DNA from 3 places in the Chryseobacterium sp. MIQD13 genome. Region 1 is predicted to be linked to each of the others. Evidence: riboswitches for the same ligand, from Rfam matches in the RefSeq annotation. Region 1 holds a riboswitch; each other region holds the start of a gene.
What was found. A riboswitch is a leader RNA that binds a small molecule or an ion and turns the genes downstream of it on or off. The one in region 1 is predicted to bind S-adenosylmethionine.

Region 1 (6,493 bases):
AGTTCTTATAATATCCGAGAGGGAGAATCCTTCCCCGAAAAGCTCTTTTCTTCTTTCAATCAGAATTTTTTCTATAACAGCATCCTGGGTAAGAGAGCCATTGTAAGGATTGGCGTTTCTGGCTGTTTTCAATTCATTTAAAACTGTAACTGCATTTGCAATATTCCCGTTTCTGGCTTCTGCCTCGGCTTCGATCAAATACATTTCTGCAGCTCTCATTAGAACAATATCTGCAATAAGACCTGTCTTAAATTTAAATTTCGAATACCTTAAAAGTCCTTCTCTACCCGGAAGTCCGTCCCACTGAAACAACTGGAATCTGATATCATTGGCATCAAACAGATCTTTGAAGAAAGGATCTGCCATAAAGCTGTAGTAATAACTTCCCGAAGAAGATACATCAAGATAATGGAAAGCATAGCTTGCTCCCGACTGCTCCTGAGTCTGTCCGTGACCCCAGATCCATTCGCCATTGCTGATGTCATTGAAACCTTCTTTGTATTTTTCAGCAGTCATTAAAGGATAGCCTGTTCTGGCTATTTTTGCTGCAGCCGCCGCTTTGTTCCATTCTCCGGTATTCAGATAAGTTCTTGCCAAAAGACCGTTTACAACAGCTTTATTAATTTTATCCTTATTATTTCTGGTATAATTGGTTAAAAGGTTATCCGCTTCTGTAAGATCGTTTTTGATCAAAGCATAAATTTCCTCAAGGCTTGCTCTTTTCTTTGGAACAGTACTGATTGTTGAAGGTTCCATATAGATTGGAGCGGTCAATGCAGTTTTGTCTTTCAGATAGCTGAACTGATAAAAACTGGCCAGATTCAGATAACAGAAAGCACGCAATGCTTTAGCCTGCCCTTTTACCTGGTCTTTTTTCTCCTGACTTCCTTCTGTCTGATCAATACGGGTGATCACATTATTCATATTGTTAATGGTTGAATACAGTGCAGACCATATAAACTGTGACCGGGAAGCAGTATTGTTCACCATTTCCGTAAAAGCGTATGCAGACGCGAAACCATACTTATTGGTAAGAACCGCAACATCACTTCCCATAGCATCACTTGTCCTCAAAACCGTTGAATATCCTATATTCGCGAAAGTGGGTCCATCATCATTCAATTTCGCCCAGGCTCCGTTAATTACCGTTTCTGCACTTTCTGCCGTTTTGAAAACCTCTTCACCATTAGCTTGGTCTGTAGGAGCCGTTTCCAGTTCATTTTGACAGCTTGTCAGCGACCAAACTGCAATCAGGGCAAAAGATATATATTTTAATTTTTTCATTGTTTCAATTTTAAAAAGTTAAAGAGTTGCCTGAAGACCGAAAGTTATAGTTCTCATGGCAGGATATCTGTAATAAGTGGTTCCATCCAGTGCCTGCTCAGGATCCATCCCTTTATGTTTGTAAAAAGTCAGAAGGTTTTCTGCCTGAACATAAATCCTGAATTTTTTCAGTCCCAATTTTTCAAAATAATCTGATGGAAGTGTATACCCTAAACTCACATTTTTAAGTCTTGCATAGGTTCCGGAATATAAAAACCTTGAAGAAGTAGAGGTCCAGTTATTCGTAGTGGTGCTTAGCGCAGGAACATCTGTATTTGGATTTTCAGGAGTCCATCTGTTCAGCATTTCTGCACTCCACGCACGCCCTCCGGCGCTTCCGTTGCTCATCAGTGATGTGTAATCTGTATCAAGGATCTTTCCGCCAATGCTGAATGTCAAAAGTCCTGAAAAATCAAAATTTTTATAGGCAATACTTGTTGTAATTCCTCCTGTTACTTTTGGCAATGCAGATCCCTGAATTGTTTTTGTAGCTTTTGCATATTCCGAAGTTGTTCCGTCTACTGTATTTCCGTTCGCATCCTGGTAAATATATCTCCATAGAGGTTTCCCGTTGGAAGAATCTACGCCTATCCATTCAGGAATAAAGAAATCATAGATGGAACCACCTACCTCAAGGCGCTTTGTTCCGGTTATTACAGACCCTTTGGGAAGTTTTGTAATTTTATTGTTTAAAGTGCTCAGGTTTACATCAACATTCCACTGGAAATTATCATTTTTGATCGGTGTCGTAAACAATGAGAATTCAAAACCTGTATTCTGTATCGTTCCTACGTTGAAAGGAAAATCACTGATTCCCAAAGACGGGGCAACCGGCATATTAAATAAAAGATCCTGACTTTTTCGTTTAAAATATTCGATGTTTCCTTTAACTCTGTTATTAAGGATGGCAAACTCAAGTCCCAGGTTTAAATTAAGATTGGTTTCCCATTTCACATCATTCGTCTGTACTTTTTCAAGAACGGTTCCCGGTTCGCCAAGGTTGTTATAAAATCTGTACAGCTCCTGATAAGCATAATAAAGTGAAGATCCATTTGGTCTTCGCAATTTATCATTTCCCTGACCTCCATAACTTGCACGAAGCGTTAATTGGTTGAAAATATTCAGGTTCTTGATAAAATCTTCATTGGAAGCTTTCCATGAACCTCCTACTGACCAGAATTTCCCCCATCTGTTATCCTCGAAGAATCTTGAAGAACCGTCCGCCCTTCCTGATACGGATAAAAAGTAAGTATTATTGAAATCATACTCTGCTCTTCCCAGAAAGCTCAACAAAGAAAATTTGTCACTGTTTCCACTGAAACTTCCCAACAGGGCTGCAGCATCAGGTTCATAATAATATGGAAGGGAGAACTGGCTCCTGGAACCGGATATCGTTTGGTAATCATATTTATAAAATTCCTGACCTCCCAAAACATTAAGGTGATGCTTCCCGATTTTTTTGTCAAAAGTAAGAATATTACTCGTTGTATAAGAAAGTGTCCGGCTGTTTGATCTCGTTACTGAACCGCCAATCTCGCTTCCCTCACCAAGAAGGGGATTTGAATAATAATGGCCATTGTAATTCACAAGATCAACTGAAAAGCTGGTTTTAAATTTCAATTCGGGAAGAAAAGTAAAATCTAAGAATCCTTTTCCTGAAAAATTGTCTTCTTTATTTTCGTTTTTATCCAAAGGCAGAGTTGCAGCGGCATTCTGGTTTTGTAAAGCACTTGTAGGTCTGTATTTCCCGAAATCATAAATCCTGTTTCCTTCTGCATCCAAAACGTAGCTTCCATCAGCGTTTCTTTCGTAATAAGGATAGAAAGACGGAATTACTCTGGCTGCATTGATAATATTGTCTGTTCTGGAATCCGAAGAAGGTGGTGCCTGCTGAATACTGTTGGTGTAGCTTAGATTTGCCCCTGCATTCAACCACTTTTTAACTTCGGAATTGATCTTTAATCTGGTGGAAAATTTTTGAAATCCTGATTCGATGGCAATTCCTTTATCATCAAGGTAGCCTAATGAAAAGAAGTAATTACTTTTTTCACTTCCTCCACTGATATCGAAATCCACCTGGCTTCTGGATGCCGTTCTTTGAAGAATATCCCTCCAATCGTCATTCCATAGAGGCTTTGCTCCCGGAAGAAGCTTCCCGTCTGTTCCTACAGGTTTTGGAAATCCGGCTCCGTAAGGGTTTATTCCCAAAGCATTCACAAGATTATCGCTTGCCATCTGTCCTGCCTGTTGTGAAGTTATTTGTCCTGATTTATAGCCGTTTCTCAAGGCTTCCCAATACAGCTGGAAATATTCGTCTGTACTTACCTGTTTGTAATCTTTTACGGCTCTGCCGGAAAATCCCTGACTGATGTTAAAATTGATTCTGGATTCCCCTTTTTTACCGGACTTTGTGGTGATAATGATGATTCCGTTGGCTCCTCTTGAACCGTATAGTGAACTGGCCGTAGCATCTTTCAAAACACTGATAGATTCTATATCATTCGGGCTGATAGAGTTGATATTTCCGTCAAAAGGAATTCCGTCTACCACACATAACGGATCGCTGGAAGCGCTTATCGACCCTACTCCTCTGATCCTGATGGAAGCTGTAGAACCCGGCTGTCCTGAAGCACTTACCGCCTGTATTCCGGGAACCTGCCCTTCAAGAGCTTTTGTAATATTGGTAACAGGTCTGTTATTGATCTTATCACTTGAGATGGTAGCTACTGAACCTGTATAACTTGTTCTCTTGGCTTTCCCATAAGCGATTACTACTACTTCATCAATTTCCTTTTCGTTGATTGTATCTTTTTTTGCTTTTACTTCCTGTGCATTTACGCTGATAATTCCTAAGAAAAACACAGCAACAGGAGGAATCCAAACCTTAGATGCAATTAAATTTTTGCTAATCATAATCAATTCTATTTATCGTATATTAAAAATCAACCCTTTGCAGAAAAGTCAGCAAAGGGCATCGATAAATACGATTAACCAAATGCTTATTTTTCCTTTAAAGGCTGAATGTAACACCTTGCGCAGGGGCAGGTTGTTAAGATTTCACAGGGTCAGTTCCCTCCATCTTTCTTTATAAGCCGATCGAAATATGTCTGCAAATCTAAAAACAATTAGTCTACAAAACAAGTAGACTTTAAAATTTTTTACTAAATATTATCAAAAATTAACTTAATTTTTAATTAAAAACCCTCACAGCAAGCAGTTAACGAATTATGAAATCTTCAAACATGAGATATATCATTATTAATAATTGAATGATGCATATTTTATAAAATACTGAAATAAAAAAAGACGCCATAAGGCGCCATTTAATGTTTCCAAGATTAATTTCAAGTATTAATACAGTCTCTGTATGGAAACAAAAACTTCCAATGTATTGTCTAATGTATTAGAATCTGAGGTAACGCTGGCATTACCCGAACTTGTATAAGATTTGTTATCTATACGCAATGCATAATAAACCCTGTACCATTTGTTATCCGCAGTTGTAATATCAAATGTAACAGTCTCATTTCTTCCATAGGTAAGATAAACCCCATCATCAAACTGTGCGTAATTATTTGGGAAAATTAAAAAATTAGCACCACGTGAATCACCTGTATGGGTAGACACCTCAGAAACCCATACTTTCGCATTGGTGGTGGTAATATTGTAAAGACGCGGATCAAAATTAGTAGAAGTTCCATTTCCATCAAACGCATTAGGAGAAGTAATAAAAGCATCGACTCTGAAAGTATTATTAACTACCGGAAGATCATTAAGGAATTGGCTTAAAAGAAATGATGTTGTCTGGCGGGGAATTGAAGAGTGATAATACACAAGCTCTCCAGGCGCAATCACAGCTCCAGCTCCTACCGTTGCACTACAGGTCTGCCCACCAATATTTATCGGGAAAGTAGTCAGTGTAGGACTGGAAGCAGTTGGCATTCCTGAAACCGTATAGCTAAGTATTCCTGATCCTACATTGAAATTCCCGGCAGGAAGCGTTGCAGTAAGCCCGTTTACAGGACCTACAGTCTGTGCAGCATACACTCCCCCGTTTCCCCCTGTATAAGGAACATTCATTGTTCCGGTATAAGGTGTCCCGGCAGTATAAGTTCCGGGCGAAAGTGTAACTCCGTTACAGGTAATAGCTCCTAAAGTTCCGGGGGCAAGAGACCCGTTATTAAATGTTCTCCACTCCGTGCCATTCCAGAATACATAACCCGTATAGCCAAGTCCTCCGGTTCCTAAATTATACACAAGCAGTCCTGCTACCGGCGAAGGAATGGTAACCTGATCGGTTTGAGAAGTTAAAGCTACTTTCGGACCCAGAAGTCCTTTTTTGCTTCCAACGGCAAGTCCGTCTACATTGACATCCAAAATTGCAGAAGCATTGGGTTCAGTGGTTCCAATTCCGACTCTGCCTGTGGAAGTTATAGTAAAATCATTCGAGCCCTGTGGAGCAGTTGGAACTCCCGATGCAGGATTATCCTTCAAACCATCTACATGGAAAATCCCCTGTGGGTTTGACGTATTGATTCCAACCTGTGAATAAATAAAACCAGAAGCAATGGTTGCAAAAAGTAATATTGTTTTTTTCATTTTCAAATTATTTAAGTTTAAAGATTGATAAAAGTTATTGCAGGGAATCCTTTCATCAAGTCATCCTTACTCATTTCGATGAGATTTTTTTGAATAAACATTTGGCAAAGTTATTCTCCGGCTTAGATAAAAAAAACAATTCAATAAGTGAAAAACGGGAAATAACTTAAATCTATATCAAACTGAAAGTCAATAAATTAAACCAATGATTTATAAAAATTCATTTAGATAACTCCACTGAACCAATTAACCTTAGTGATAAAAAAAATCAATCGACATAAAAATTAACAGATCATAGGTTTTATCAACATATCTTTCTTTTGAAATGTCTTTAATTATTTATGTTATAAATTTTAAATGAGAGTTACAGGGAGTTTAAAATAGATACGGATTGATTATACCAGAATTTCTGTCCAAACATCTATGACACTTAATAATTAATATGCAGAGAAATTATTTATCTTTGAATAAATTTTTCAAATGAGAATTCTTATCATTAATGGTCCAAATCTTAATTTACTGGGCACCAGGGAGCCGGAAATATACGGTACAATTTCCATGGCAGATTATC
Region 2 (6,493 bases), 770 kb from region 1:
AAAACCCTTTCCGATACGGAATTGATGATAGAAGCCTCTGTTCTGAAATCGATGGGAGTCAATCACGTTCTGTTAGTGAGCGGTGAAGCCAATAAAACGGTGGGGATTTCTTACTTTTTGAATGCAGTACAGCTGTTGAAACCCCATTTTGCCAATATTTCAATTGAGGTCCAGCCGTTATCCGAAGAAGAATACCTGCAGCTGCATCATGAAGGCGTTTATTCGGTTTTGGTTTATCAGGAAACCTATCATCAGGAAGTCTATAAAGAATATCATCCCAAAGGAAAAAAATCAAATTTCCATTTCAGGCTGGATACACCGGACAGAATAGGAAGGGCCGGAATTCATAAGATAGGTTTGGGAGTTTTGCTTGGACTGGAAGATTGGCGTGTAGACAGTTTTTTTAACGCTCTTCACATTGATTACCTCCAGAAGCACTACTGGAAAAGCAGATTTTCGGTTTCATTTCCCCGGCTCAGACCTGCGGAAGGGATTATCGAGCCTAATTTTATTATGGAAGATAAAGACCTGCTTCAGTTGATCTGTGCTTATAGAATATGGAATGAGGATCTGGAAGTCTCAATATCTACCAGGGAAAACGAAAAATTCAGAGATCATATCATTTCATTGGGAGCTACAACGATGAGTGCCGCTTCAAAAACAAATCCGGGAGGTTATGCAGTAGACGTTGAGTCCCTGGAACAGTTCGAAACCAGTGACGAACGCAGCATGGAAGAAGTAAAAAGTATCATCAGAAAAGCTGGCTATGATCCTGTAATGAAAGACTGGGATCCTGCATACAGCGGAATTTAAAAAGAATATAACCATTAAGAATATTGAAGCTATTAAGATAATTAAGAAAAATCACGAGATTTTTAGATCTTAAAGCAAAGTTCACCTGAATATCTCTTAATCCCTTAAAAAACCTTAATGGTTCAAAATAATTACTAGATGAGCAAAGATATTTTTACAAGATACAGCCGGCAGATATTTATTGAAGAAATAGGGCTGGAAGGGCAACGGAAAATCATCAGTTCCAAAGTACTTGTCATTGGCGCAGGAGGTTTGGGAAGTCCGGTTATTCAGTATCTCGCAGCGGCTGGGGTTGGAAATCTGGGTGTGGCAGATTTTGATGAGGTAGAGCTTCACAATCTGAACCGGCAGATCATTCACGCTGAAAATACAGTCGGAAATTCCAAGGTTGAAAGTGCTGAATTTTTTGTAAAAAACCTGAATCAGCAGGTAAGATTTACCGGGATTGATAAAAAAATTGAGTATTCCAACGCCGAAGGAATCCTTTCGCAATACGATATTATTGTGGATGGTTCCGATAATTTTACAACAAGGTATTTAATTAATGACACCTGTGTGAAATTAGGAAAACCTTTGGTTTATGGCAGCATATTGGGGTTTTCAGGACAGGTTGCTGTTTTCAATTACAGCGGAAGTAAGAATCTAAGAGATCTCTTTCCGGAGCCTCCTTTCGATGAAAATATGCCGGATTGTGACAGTCTCGGAGTTTTGGGGGCACTTCCCGGCATTGTAGGAAGTATGATGGCTATGAAGGTTTTAAAGATCATCACCGGGCTACCTGTAGAATCTAATAAGCTTACCCTTATTGATACTTTGGATTGGAGGTTCCAGACCATAGATTTTTAAATTATATTGTTTTAAATAAATGAGGCAGTAAAATTACTTTACTGCCTCATTTTATGGTTTTTTAATCCTAAAAATTATTGTCCTTGCTGCATTACACCAGTGTCTTCTTTTTTAGTCTGGTTCAGGATATTCGGATCCTCTTTAGCCAGTTTATTTTTTGTAGGAATTTTATAATTAATAGAAATTCCGAAATTTCTTGTATCATATTTGCTTCTGATCATTACAGACTGTCCTTCAGGCGGATTAGAATAAACCTGCATCACCTGTCCGTTGAAAATATCATTTGCGAAAACAGAAACCGTAAGGCGGTTATTCATAAATTTTTTCGTCAGTGTGATATCCAGGTTATTATTGAACGGTTTGTCTGCAGTAAAGTAGAAATATCCTGCTTTTGGTGTCAGATAGCTGTAGTTGGCCGTCAGTTTGATATCCTTTGGCAAAAGCAGCTGAGTCATGATATTAAAGATCCAGAACCCTTTATTGTTCAAATTGTCAATATCATGTTTCTGATAACCTGCATACAGGTACATGAAATTAATCTTATCAGGATTAAAATTAAACTTCATGATCTCGCTCATCGGCTTACTGAAAATCATAAACGGAATCGGAAGACCTACATTGAAGTTGTGAATTTTCATATTCGAGATATTCACCTGTCTGTTGTAAAGGTTCTTACCGTCTTTCATAATGATCTGTGCCACCTGATCCTTTGCAGAACTTACACTGTATCCAATGAAAGCATAATCAAAAGCGGAAACCTTCAATTCATAGTTGTCGAAAATGGTAGGCTGAAGATCTGGGTTACCCGTTACCTGTGTATTCGGGCTTCCAAATATAACATTGTTCGGATTCAGGGCAGAAATACTCGGCAGAGTGATCTTTTTGTTGTAGTTAGCGGCAATGTATACCTGGTTCATCAGGCTATACTGTACACTGGCATTCGGGAAAAGTTTGAACTTATTGAAAGGTGTTAAATCCCTTTCCAATACAGCATCATCTTTTATGACTCTTGTAATCCCGGAGATATCATAGTTTTCTGCTCTGGCTCCTAAGGTAAAATCAAATTTTTTCAGTTTCGCCTGAAATTCAAGATAAGTGGAAGCCGTTTGTCTCTGATACTCCAGATTGGTAAGGCCTCTGCTTTCCGTATCATAATCCTGTCTCTCATACAAACCTCCCAAACTAACTTTCCCTCCATCCAGAAGCTTTATAGGTTGGGAATAATCAATTTTAAAGTTAGCAATTCTCATATCCGAATTATTGCTCAGCACATTTCCGAGAACATATCTGGGCAGGGGCTCAAACGGCTCCTGGAATGTTTTATCGAGAAATACATTGTCTTGTCCAAACTTTGTATATGCTTTCGTATATCCAAACTGGAAATCCAGCTTTTGAGATTTATCCGCAAAACGTTTCTGATAAGTCGCTACAGCTTCCTGTCTTACACTGTTGGTATGGGCAATATCTGAAGAAGTAAAATCATAATCTCTCAGGTAATAGCCTAAGGGACTGTTATCCGGTGTTCTGTCTCCTATACCGTTACTTAGCGTATAATTGTCATTGTTATTGTGATAAATATCGTAATTCAATAATAATCTGTCCTGTCCCAGATCAAAGGTTACACCTGCCTTTGCGAAATAACCACGCCCTATTCTGTCTGTATTATTATGAAGAAGCACATCCTGATCTCCGTTCAGCATACTTTCACGATAGTTCTGGCCTACGTTCAGCTGCCATCCGAAAAATTTATTTCTGGCATTCAGGTTTAGAGAATTAGTGGTTCTGCTTCTGAATTTATCGTAATTCGTAAACGAGTAATTTCCCGAATACGTTGCCGTTAAATACTTATTGGCATTCTTATTCGTAATGATATTCATGATTGCACCTCCTGAAGTGGCAGGAAATTCTGCTCCGGGCTGGGTAATCACTTCAATTCTGTCCACTGAGTTGGCAGGCATCCCTTCAAGAAAAGAATTCAGTTCGTTCGAAGTAATATTTAAAGGCCGTCCATTCAGATAAACATCCAGGATTTTTCCCTGGTACATCATCCCGGCAATATCTGTAGCTACAAGTCCCGGAAGTTTCTTTATCCCCTCCAGAACATTGCCGTTATTGAGCTGTGGCTGTTCAGAAAAATCAAAAATAGTACGGTCTGCTTTCTGTTCAACGGCTTTTTTAGTTTTGGTAATCACAACACCTTCAATCTGTTTTTCCTTGTCCGGACTGGTATTGGTTTTTTCCTGTGAATAGGCAAAAAAAGACGCAAGCAAAGACAGCGCGAATATAGTTTTTCTCATAATGTTTTTTTACTACTGTTTAGTTAGACGTAAAAAACATTGATTTGTTACGGTGAAATTTGCGAAAAGTTAAATTTTTAGGCAATTATTTTTTTATTTCCGAAATATTTATATCTTTGCCACGTAATTATCAAGAATCTCATAGATGGGATAGCAACCTGCAAAAACAAGCAAGGTGCTGAAATAGATAAGCCGGCATGCCCGGAAAAAATGTTTATTCTCTATTTTTCTTCCCATCTTGAAATTTTTGTTTTAAAAAAATAAAATCAATGTTTAAAGACAAGGGGAAACACATTTCCAATTTAAATTTTCGTTTTTCAGATCATGAAGTATCACTTTGTTATTCTGACCTGTTTTCATGCCATTTCCACATGCGCATGTGTTGTTGTTTCTAGACTTCTTTAAAAAATAATAAAAACATTCTGGCTTTTGATCGTAACCTTAAATAATAGGTTACAGGAATACTATTGCCAAAGACCAACCAAACAATCAGTAATAATAAAATAGAAAATACATGTATACTTTCAACAAAAAAATAATCATAGCATCAGCAACCATTATATCAGCATTTTACTTTGGACAAACGGATTCTGCTTCATCTAAAAAGATTGATGATGTGGTAATTCTTGGATCAAGAGGATCGGGAAGATCTCTTACGGAAACTCCTGTTCCTGTAGATATCATCAATATTTCAAAAATTTTGAGACAAAGTCCGGTTAATAATATAAGCCAGGCGCTCAATTACGTCGTACCTTCATTCTCTTCCACTTCACATACTGTGAATGATGGGACTGACTTTGTAGATCCGGCCCTTCTCAGAGGACTTGGCCCGGATCAGGTTTTAGTCTTACTTAATGGAAAAAGAAGATATCAGTCTTCTCTGATCAATGTTACTTTAACGCCGGGAAGAGGTTCTGTGGGAACTGATCTTAATGCTATTCCTGCCTTTGCACTAGAGAAAATTGAAGTGCTGAGAGACGGGGCTTCTGCACAATATGGTTCTGATGCTATAGCAGGAGTGGTGAACTTAGGCCTTAAAAAAAGGCTTGGACTTTCAGGTCAGGTGTTTTTAGGAGGATATGCTTCGCCTGCAGCAAACAATTTCACTGGCGGAATAGATGGGCAGACTATTTCTGCAGATTTAAATTATGGAGCTAAAATTGGTGACAAAGGTTTTATCAATGTTACAGGATCAGTGCAGTACCGTGACCCGTATTCCAGAGCAGGAGTACGTCAGGGAGATATTTTCAATGCTTATAATGCTATTAATTACAGGGCTTTGCAGAATGGAGTTAATATTGACGGGTTGTATAAAAATATAACCAACACTTCCAATACTCAGCAAATTATCAATACTGTTAAGCAGTATGCTTCACAGGTTGATTACTTTTCACAGGATTTCAAAAACCAGATAGCAGGTGCGAACAGTATAACAGCATTACAAGGCTTATTAGGAAAGGATTTTACGGACCAGGAGCTTAAATACAGAGGCCTGGAAAGAAAAGATTTCAGCCTGAGGGCAGGACAGTCTAAATTACAGTCAGCGCAGCTTTTTTTCAATTCCGAAATTCCTGTAAATGAAGACTGGAAAGTATATTCCTTTGGAGGTTACAGTTACCGTTTGGGAAATGCAGGTGGATTTTTCCGGCTTCCAAACACAGAAAGAAATATCAATGCTGTTACACCCAATGGATATTTACCACAGATTGAAGCAAGTGTAAATGATTATTCCTTAGCCGGAGGAATTAAAGGAAAATGGAACGGCTGGAATGTAGATCTGAGTAATACTTTTGGAAAGAATGCTTTTAATTTTGGTGTTGTCAATACATTTAATGCATCTCTGGGAGACAGCTCTCCAAGAACTTTTGAAGCAGGAGGATCAGAGTTTTTACAAAATACTCTGAATCTGGATTTCTCAAAAAAATATGATGTTTTACATGGCTTAAATGTTGCCTTTGGAGGGGAATACCGGTATGAAAATTATAAAGTAAATGCCGGAAAAGAAAATTCTTACGTTTCTTATGATATATATGGACACGTAGTAACAGCAGCTACTCCTGATAATGAAAAACCAACTGATTTTTTTGGAAATATAAGGCCGGCCGGTTCACAGGTTTTCCCTGGATTTAGCCCTGATAATGCGGTTTCCGGAAGCAGAAACAGTATTGCAGCCTATGCTGATGTTGAAATTGAGCCAACCGACTGGTGGTTAGTGGAAGGAGCTGTACGTTTTGAAAATTATTCAGACTTCGGTTCTACTTTTAACTATAAACTGGCAACAAATGTAAAACTGGCTAAGAATTTTAATTGGAGAGGAGCGGTTTCCACAGGATTCAGGGCACCTTCTCTGGCACAGATTTACTATAGCTCTACGTCTACACTGATTCAGAAAGGGCAGACAACGCAGGTAGGAACTTTCAGAAATAATTCTGAGGCGGCTCAGGCACTGGGAATTCCGAAATTAAAGCAGGAAACCTCACAGTCCTACAGCACAGGCATTACATGGAAGATCCCGTCTTTGAGTTTAGTATTTACAG
Region 3 (6,493 bases), 140 kb from region 1:
GTGTAAGAGAAAGCAGGTCATTATTTCCTTTTACAGGATGTTCCCAGTCTTTGAAACGCTCTCCACGGTAATCTTCTTCTTCAAACTTATAGCGTTGAAGCATGGTTCCCATAGCTCCGTCAAGAATTAATATTCTTTCGGATAAAGCTTTATATAGTTGTTCTGAATTTTTCATTTTTTAAATTTTGGCTAATCATTTCTGTTGTCAAAAATGTGCTTTTTCTGAATTAATCTAAAGCCTGTTTAAGATCTGCAATAATATCATCTACATGCTCAAGACCTACGGAGCAACGTACCAAACCTGCTGTGATTCCTACTTCATTTCTTTCCTCGTCGGTCAGTTTTGAATGCGTAGTGGATGCAGGATGCGTTACAATGGTTCTTGTATCTCCCAGATTGGCAGAAAGTGAGCACAGTTTTATTTTATCCAGGAAGTTCCTTCCGCCTTCTATTCCTCCTTTAATTTCGAAGGCTACGATATTTCCGCCAAGCTTCATCTGCTTTTTGGCTGTTTCATAACTCGGGTGGGATTTTAAGAATGGATATTTTACCAATTCTACATTTGGGTGGTCCTCTAAAAATTCTGCTACTTTAAGTGCATTTTCACAATGCTTTTCAACACGGATAGCCAATGTTTCAAGACTTTTTGACAATACCCATGCATTAAAAGGAGACATAGCCGGACCAGTATTTCTTGCAAAAAGATAAATCTCCCTGATCAGATCAGCTTTTCCTACTGCTACTCCACCCAACACTCTTCCCTGCCCGTCAATAAGCTTCGTTGCAGAATGGACAACAACATCTGCACCATATTTAATCGGCTGCTGAAGATAAGGTGTTGCAAAACAATTATCTACAATAAAGATAAGGTTGTGCTTTTTGGCAATCTGCCCGAAAAACTCAAGATCCAGAATTTCAATTGCCGGATTAGTTGGGGTTTCAAGGTACAGGATTTTTGTATTAGGCTTGATATACTGTTCCACGTTCCCAGCATCCTCTGCCTTGAAATAGGAAGTTTCGATATTCCATTTCGGGAAATATTTTGTAAATAAAGTATGTGTAGACCCGAATACTGACTGGCAGCTGACAATATGATCACCTGCATTCAATAAAGCAACAAATGTTGAATAAATAGCAGCCATTCCCGTTGCAAATGCATATCCTGCTTCTGCACCTTCCATTTTTGCAATCTTATCTGTAAATTCAGTCACGTTCGGATTTGAAAAACGGCTGTACAGGTTTTTAGGTTTTTCTTCAGCAAAACTTGCTCTCATATCTTCCGCATCCTGAAAAATAAAGCTTGATGTAAGATATAGCGGCGTTGTATGTTCATCAAACTGAGTTCTTTCAGTCTGGGTTCTTATCGCTGATGTTTCAAAATTTTCCATAAAATATTTAATTTACCAATAGAACAGTGTATCAATGGAACAATGAAATTCTTCGCTTCGCTCAGATGTAATCATTGGTAAACTGTTAAATTGTTATCTTGTTACATTAATTTATTTCGTTTCACTTACTCTTAAAATGTCTCCGAAAACTCCTCTCGCTGTTACCTGAGCTCCGGCTCCGGCTCCCATGATTACAATCGGGTTTTCACCGTAACTTTCCGTATAGATTTCAAAAATAGAATCTGAACCTTTCAACTGTCCTAAAGCTGAGCTTCCCGGTACAGAAACCAATTTTACATCGAGCTGGCCTTTATCCTTCTGAAGGTCACCATGAAGATCGCCCACATAACGAAGCACATGCCCCGGTTCCTGCCCTTCTTTGATTTTCTGATATTCTTCATCCAGCTCATCCAGCCTAGAGATAAACTCATTTTTATCAACGGACAAAAGATTTTCAGGAATTAAATTCTGAATATTGATATCCTGGAATTCATTAATCAGATCCAGTTCCCTCGCAAGGATCAGAAGTTTTCTTGCTACATCATTTCCGGAAAGGTCTTCGCGTGGATCAGGTTCTGTATATCCTTTCTCCATAGCTTCCCCAATGATTGTAGAGAATTTATCGTTTCTTACAGAGAAATTATTAAAAATGTAACTTAATGATCCGGAGAATACCCCTTTTATTCTGGTAATATTTTCTCCTGAAAGGTGTAATAATTTTATAGTATCAATCAATGGAAGGCCTGCTCCCACATTGGTTTCATAAAGATAACGTCTGTTGTTTTTACTCAACGTATATCTTAGTTTACGGTATTCTTCAATTGGCAGTGTGTTGAAAATTTTATTGGATGAAACCAGATCAAAGCCGTTTTCAGCCAATGCATGATAGTTCTTTACAAAATCTTTGCTTGCTGTATTGTCTACTACAATCAGGTTTTCCAGCTGATTTTCTTTTGAGAAATTGATCAGCTCTTCAACATTTGACGGATGTTCTGCCGTTAAAACCTCATCATTCCAGCCTTCATTGAAACCTTTTTTGTTAAATGCGATTTTTCTTGAATTGGCAACCGCAACTACTTTAAGGTCTATTTTTTTACGTCTTCTGATTTCTTCGGAAGACTGTAAAACCTGGTCTATTAAAGTTTTCCCTACATTCCCGTGCCCAATGATCGCCAGATGAACAGTTTTAGGTTTTTTGAATATTTCGGATTCAATGATATTTTTCGTTTTCTCATCCTGGGAAGAGGTAACTACAATATTAACTCTTTTCTCAGCTGCAACCTGATTCAGAAGAAGCGGAAATACATTATTCCTTGCAAGTTCTGCAAGTACTTTATTGAAATCTTCCGCTACAAAACCAAGTACGGAAACATTATTGATACTATAGATCTGGGAAACTTTCCCGGATTTTCTTTCTGCTTCAAACTCATCGATCAGGCAGGTTACTGCATTTTCTGCATCAGCTTCATTGACCAGAATTGAAATTCCGTTTTCGATAGCCTGCTGGGAGATCACTCCTACACTGATACGCGCCAAAGTAAGCGCCTTAAAAATTCTTCCGTCGATCCCGATTTCCCCTAAGAAATCTTCTCCTTCAAACTTGATGATTGATCTGTTTTTTAAAAACTTTATTTCGTTAGCATTTCTCATTCTACAAAATATTTTTTATGATAGTATTTAATTGTTCGTATTCCATTAAGAAGGCATCATGCCCGTGAATTGACTCTATTTCATGATAGAAAACTTCTTTATTTTTATCTTTCAGCTGCTTAAAGCACATTCGGATTTCAGAAGCAGGGAAAAATAAATCTGTATCTACTGCAATAAGGTGCATTCGGGCACTGATCTTTTCAAGCTGATGTTCTTCGGCATTGATATTCATCAGCAAATGATTCATCAATTTATAAGATTTTAAACTAAATCTTTCGTTTAATGAATTTCCATGATACACAAGCCAGTCTTCCGACTCAAGTCGCTGATTTTCAAGATCGTATCTGTTTTGAAATCTGTCATTTAAGGATTGAGGTGTCCTGTAACACAACATAGCATGGATTCTTGCTTTTTGCAGCGGTTCATCATTTCCGTTCAACAGAAATTTTTGAACAAGACACTGTGCATGAAGCCAGTCATGGGTTTTAAAGTCGCAGGCAATGGGAATAAAAATTTCCGCCAGCTGTGGCTGCTTGGCAAGCATTTCCCAGGCAATTCCTCCTCCGAGAGAACCTCCAATAATGGCATATAAATTTTTGATATGTAAAGCTTCAAGACCTTTCAGGAATATTTCTGCAATATCTGATGGTGTGAAATCTTCGTATTCGTCAATTAAAAAATGATCATATCCGTTTCCGGGGATATTGAAACACAGAACAGTATATTTATTTGTATCAATTACCTGATTTTCACCAATTAACTGCTTCCACCATCCTTTTTCTCCGGAAACATTTGAATTTCCGGTCAAAGCATGATTAACCAGTATAATGGGTGCTGAAAACAAGTCTTTCCCGAAGATCTGATAGGTCAACGGGATATGGCATTCCTTTTTGGAATGGGTGTGATACGAAAGATTAATATAGTTTAGTTCTGTTTTCAATTCTATTATTTTAATACAATTGAAAATGCCACAGGAAATGGCTGAAAAGAACTTCAGTGAGTTATCTGTCCAAAATAAATTGGTAGAACGTAGCACCTTCTCTGCTTGCGCAAAGGGTTGCTAAGGTTTCATAGGGTCTAATCCCTCAACCTTTCTTGATAACATTTTCAATATTTGAATGAACGCACTGCAAAGATATGTTTTTTCTTTTAAATTTTTCAAAAAAAATATTTAATATTAAAAAATGCTGTAATAATAAGTGTTTCAACGGTATGTTAATAATTCTTCAGGTGGAAGGAATTGGAATTATTTTTCAAAAAAACTAACTTCGTACTTGAAAAATGATGAAATATGACTGTTGAAAAAGAAAGATTACAAGATTCTAAATGGAAAAACTGGGGTCCGTACGTCAGCAACCGGCAATGGGGAAATGTGCGTGAAGACTACAGCCCGAACGGAAATGCCTGGCATTACGCAAACCATAATAATGCTGAAAGTTATACTTACCGATGGGGTGAAGAAGGGATCGCAGGAATCTCTGATGTGAAGCAGATTTTCTGTTTTGCTTTCTCGTTTTGGAATAAAAAAGATAAAATTGTAAAAGAGCGCTTTTTTGGTTTAAGCAATCCTCAGGGCAATCACGGAGAAGATATCAAAGAAATTTTTTATTATTTAGATAATACACCTACCCACAGCTATATGAAGATGGTGTATAAGTATCCGATCAATGCATTTCCTTATGATGATCTTGTTGCTGAAAACGGAAGACGAAGCAAAAAGGAACCTGAATATGAGCTGTTTGATACAGGGATTTTTAATGACGATGAATATTTCGATATTTTTATTGAATATTGTAAGGCGGATCATAATAATATCCTTGCAAGGGTAACTGTTCACAACAGAAGTAAGCAGGATGCTCCCATCGTTATAGCTCCGGCTGCGTGGTTCCGAAACAACTGGAAATGGGGCTACAATACATACAAGGGGCAAATGAATGCTTCGTATGATGGGTGCATTGACGTTAACCATGACAGTATTTCGATCAAAAAATTCTATTCAAGAAATCTGGCAGCAAAAAGCGCTTTCTGTGATAATGAAACCAATACTCCTAAATTATACGGGGCGCCTTATTCGGGAAACACTTATTTTAAGGATGGAGTCAATGATCACATTGTCTATGGGAGCAACACGGTAAATCCGGAAAAAAGAGGGACCAAAGCTTCTTTTATCATTGATGAAATCATTGAAGCAGGACAATCCAAAACTTTTGATTTCAGGTTATGTCCTGATGAGACGGACGAGCCTTTTGCAGATTTTGACGAGATCTTCAGTACAAGAGCTATCGAAGCAGATGAGTTCTACAATGAAATTCAGAGTGAAACAACTAATGAGGATGAAAGAAATGTTCAGAGACAGGCATTTGCAGGACTTCTCTGGAATAAACAGTTCTATCATTACAATGTAGGAAAGTGGCTGAAAGGCGACCCAAACCATGAAGCTCCGAGGAATTTTAATGAATATGTAAGAAACACGGAATGGAACCATCTTCATAATAAAGATATTATCTCTATGCCCGATAAATGGGAGTATCCGTGGTATGCAACATGGGATCTGGCGTTTCACTGTGTTCCTTTTTCTATCATTGACGGTGAATTTGCCAAGGGGCAACTTTTACTGTTAACCAAGGAATGGTATATGCATCCGAATGGCCAGCTTCCTGCTTATGAATGGAATCTGAGCGATGTGAATCCACCGGTACATGCATGGTCGTGTTTCCGGGTTTTTAAGATTGATGAAAAGCAGAATGGCAAGCCTGATCTTTTGTTTCTTGAAAAAGTCTTCCAGAAGCTTCTTCTGAATTTTACCTGGTGGGTAAACCGAAAGGATAAAAACGGTAAAAACATTTTTGGAGGCGGTTTCCTTGGACTGGATAATATCGGGGCTTTCGACCGGAATATGGAACTGAAGGACGGTCAACATCTTGAACAGGCTGACGGAACAAGCTGGATGGCTATGTATGCTCTTAATATGATGCGGATTGCCATGGAGCTGGCTCAGTACTATCAGGTGTATGAAGATATGGCAATTAAGTTTTTTGAGCATTATCTGTATATCGCAGAAGCTATGGAAAATTTAGGAGATGGAAAAGAAGGTTTATGGAATGAAGAGGATGGATTTTTCTATGATGTACTGCAGCTGGGTAACGGAGACAGTGTCTCTCTGAAATTGAGAAGTATCGTAGGATTGATTCCGATGTTTGCAGTAGAGATTGTAGATCATCATTTACTGGATAAAATGCCGAATTTCCAGGCAAGAATGGAATGGGTATTAAAGAACAAGCCTGAACTTACGAAACTGGTTTCCCACTGGGATGAGGAAGGACAGGGAAGAAAGCACCTGATGAGTATTCTCCGTAAAAACAGGCTGACAAAAGTTCTGAACAGAATGCTTGATGAAAATGAATTTTTAAGTTCTTACGGAATCCGTGCGATGTCAAAAGTGTATGAGGAAAATC

Region 2: another riboswitch for S-adenosylmethionine. It lies ahead of ACQWU4_RS11780 (TonB-dependent receptor plug domain-containing protein); the one in region 1 lies ahead of ACQWU4_RS08365 (SusC/RagA family TonB-linked outer membrane protein).
Region 3: another riboswitch for S-adenosylmethionine. It lies ahead of ACQWU4_RS07685 (alpha/beta fold hydrolase); the one in region 1 lies ahead of ACQWU4_RS08365 (SusC/RagA family TonB-linked outer membrane protein).

Annotation. Positions count from the first base shown of each region.
Region 1 is NZ_JBNWAF010000002.1:270,480-276,972, forward strand. It holds gene ACQWU4_RS08360 (RagB/SusD family nutrient uptake outer membrane protein) at 1-1,284, opposite strand, end outside; gene ACQWU4_RS08365 (SusC/RagA family TonB-linked outer membrane protein) at 1,303-4,236, opposite strand; SAM riboswitch class I at 4,320-4,417, opposite strand; gene ACQWU4_RS08370 (hypothetical protein) at 4,675-5,922, opposite strand; gene ACQWU4_RS08375 (type II 3-dehydroquinate dehydratase) at 6,403-6,493, shown strand, end outside.
Region 2 is NZ_JBNWAF010000002.1:1,042,043-1,048,535, forward strand. It holds gene thiH (2-iminoacetate synthase ThiH) at 1-813, shown strand, start outside; gene ACQWU4_RS11770 (HesA/MoeB/ThiF family protein) at 952-1,659, shown strand; gene ACQWU4_RS11775 (outer membrane beta-barrel protein) at 1,734-3,956, opposite strand; SAM-I-IV-variant riboswitch at 4,079-4,177, shown strand; gene ACQWU4_RS11780 (TonB-dependent receptor plug domain-containing protein) at 4,471-6,493, shown strand, end outside.
Region 3 is NZ_JBNWAF010000002.1:128,439-134,931, forward strand. It holds gene ACQWU4_RS07670 (homocysteine S-methyltransferase family protein) at 1-175, opposite strand, end outside; gene ACQWU4_RS07675 (O-succinylhomoserine sulfhydrylase) at 228-1,388, opposite strand; gene ACQWU4_RS07680 (ACT domain-containing protein) at 1,500-3,038, opposite strand; gene ACQWU4_RS07685 (alpha/beta fold hydrolase) at 3,040-3,978, opposite strand; SAM riboswitch class I at 4,037-4,143, opposite strand; gene ACQWU4_RS07690 (MGH1-like glycoside hydrolase domain-containing protein) at 4,330-6,493, shown strand, end outside.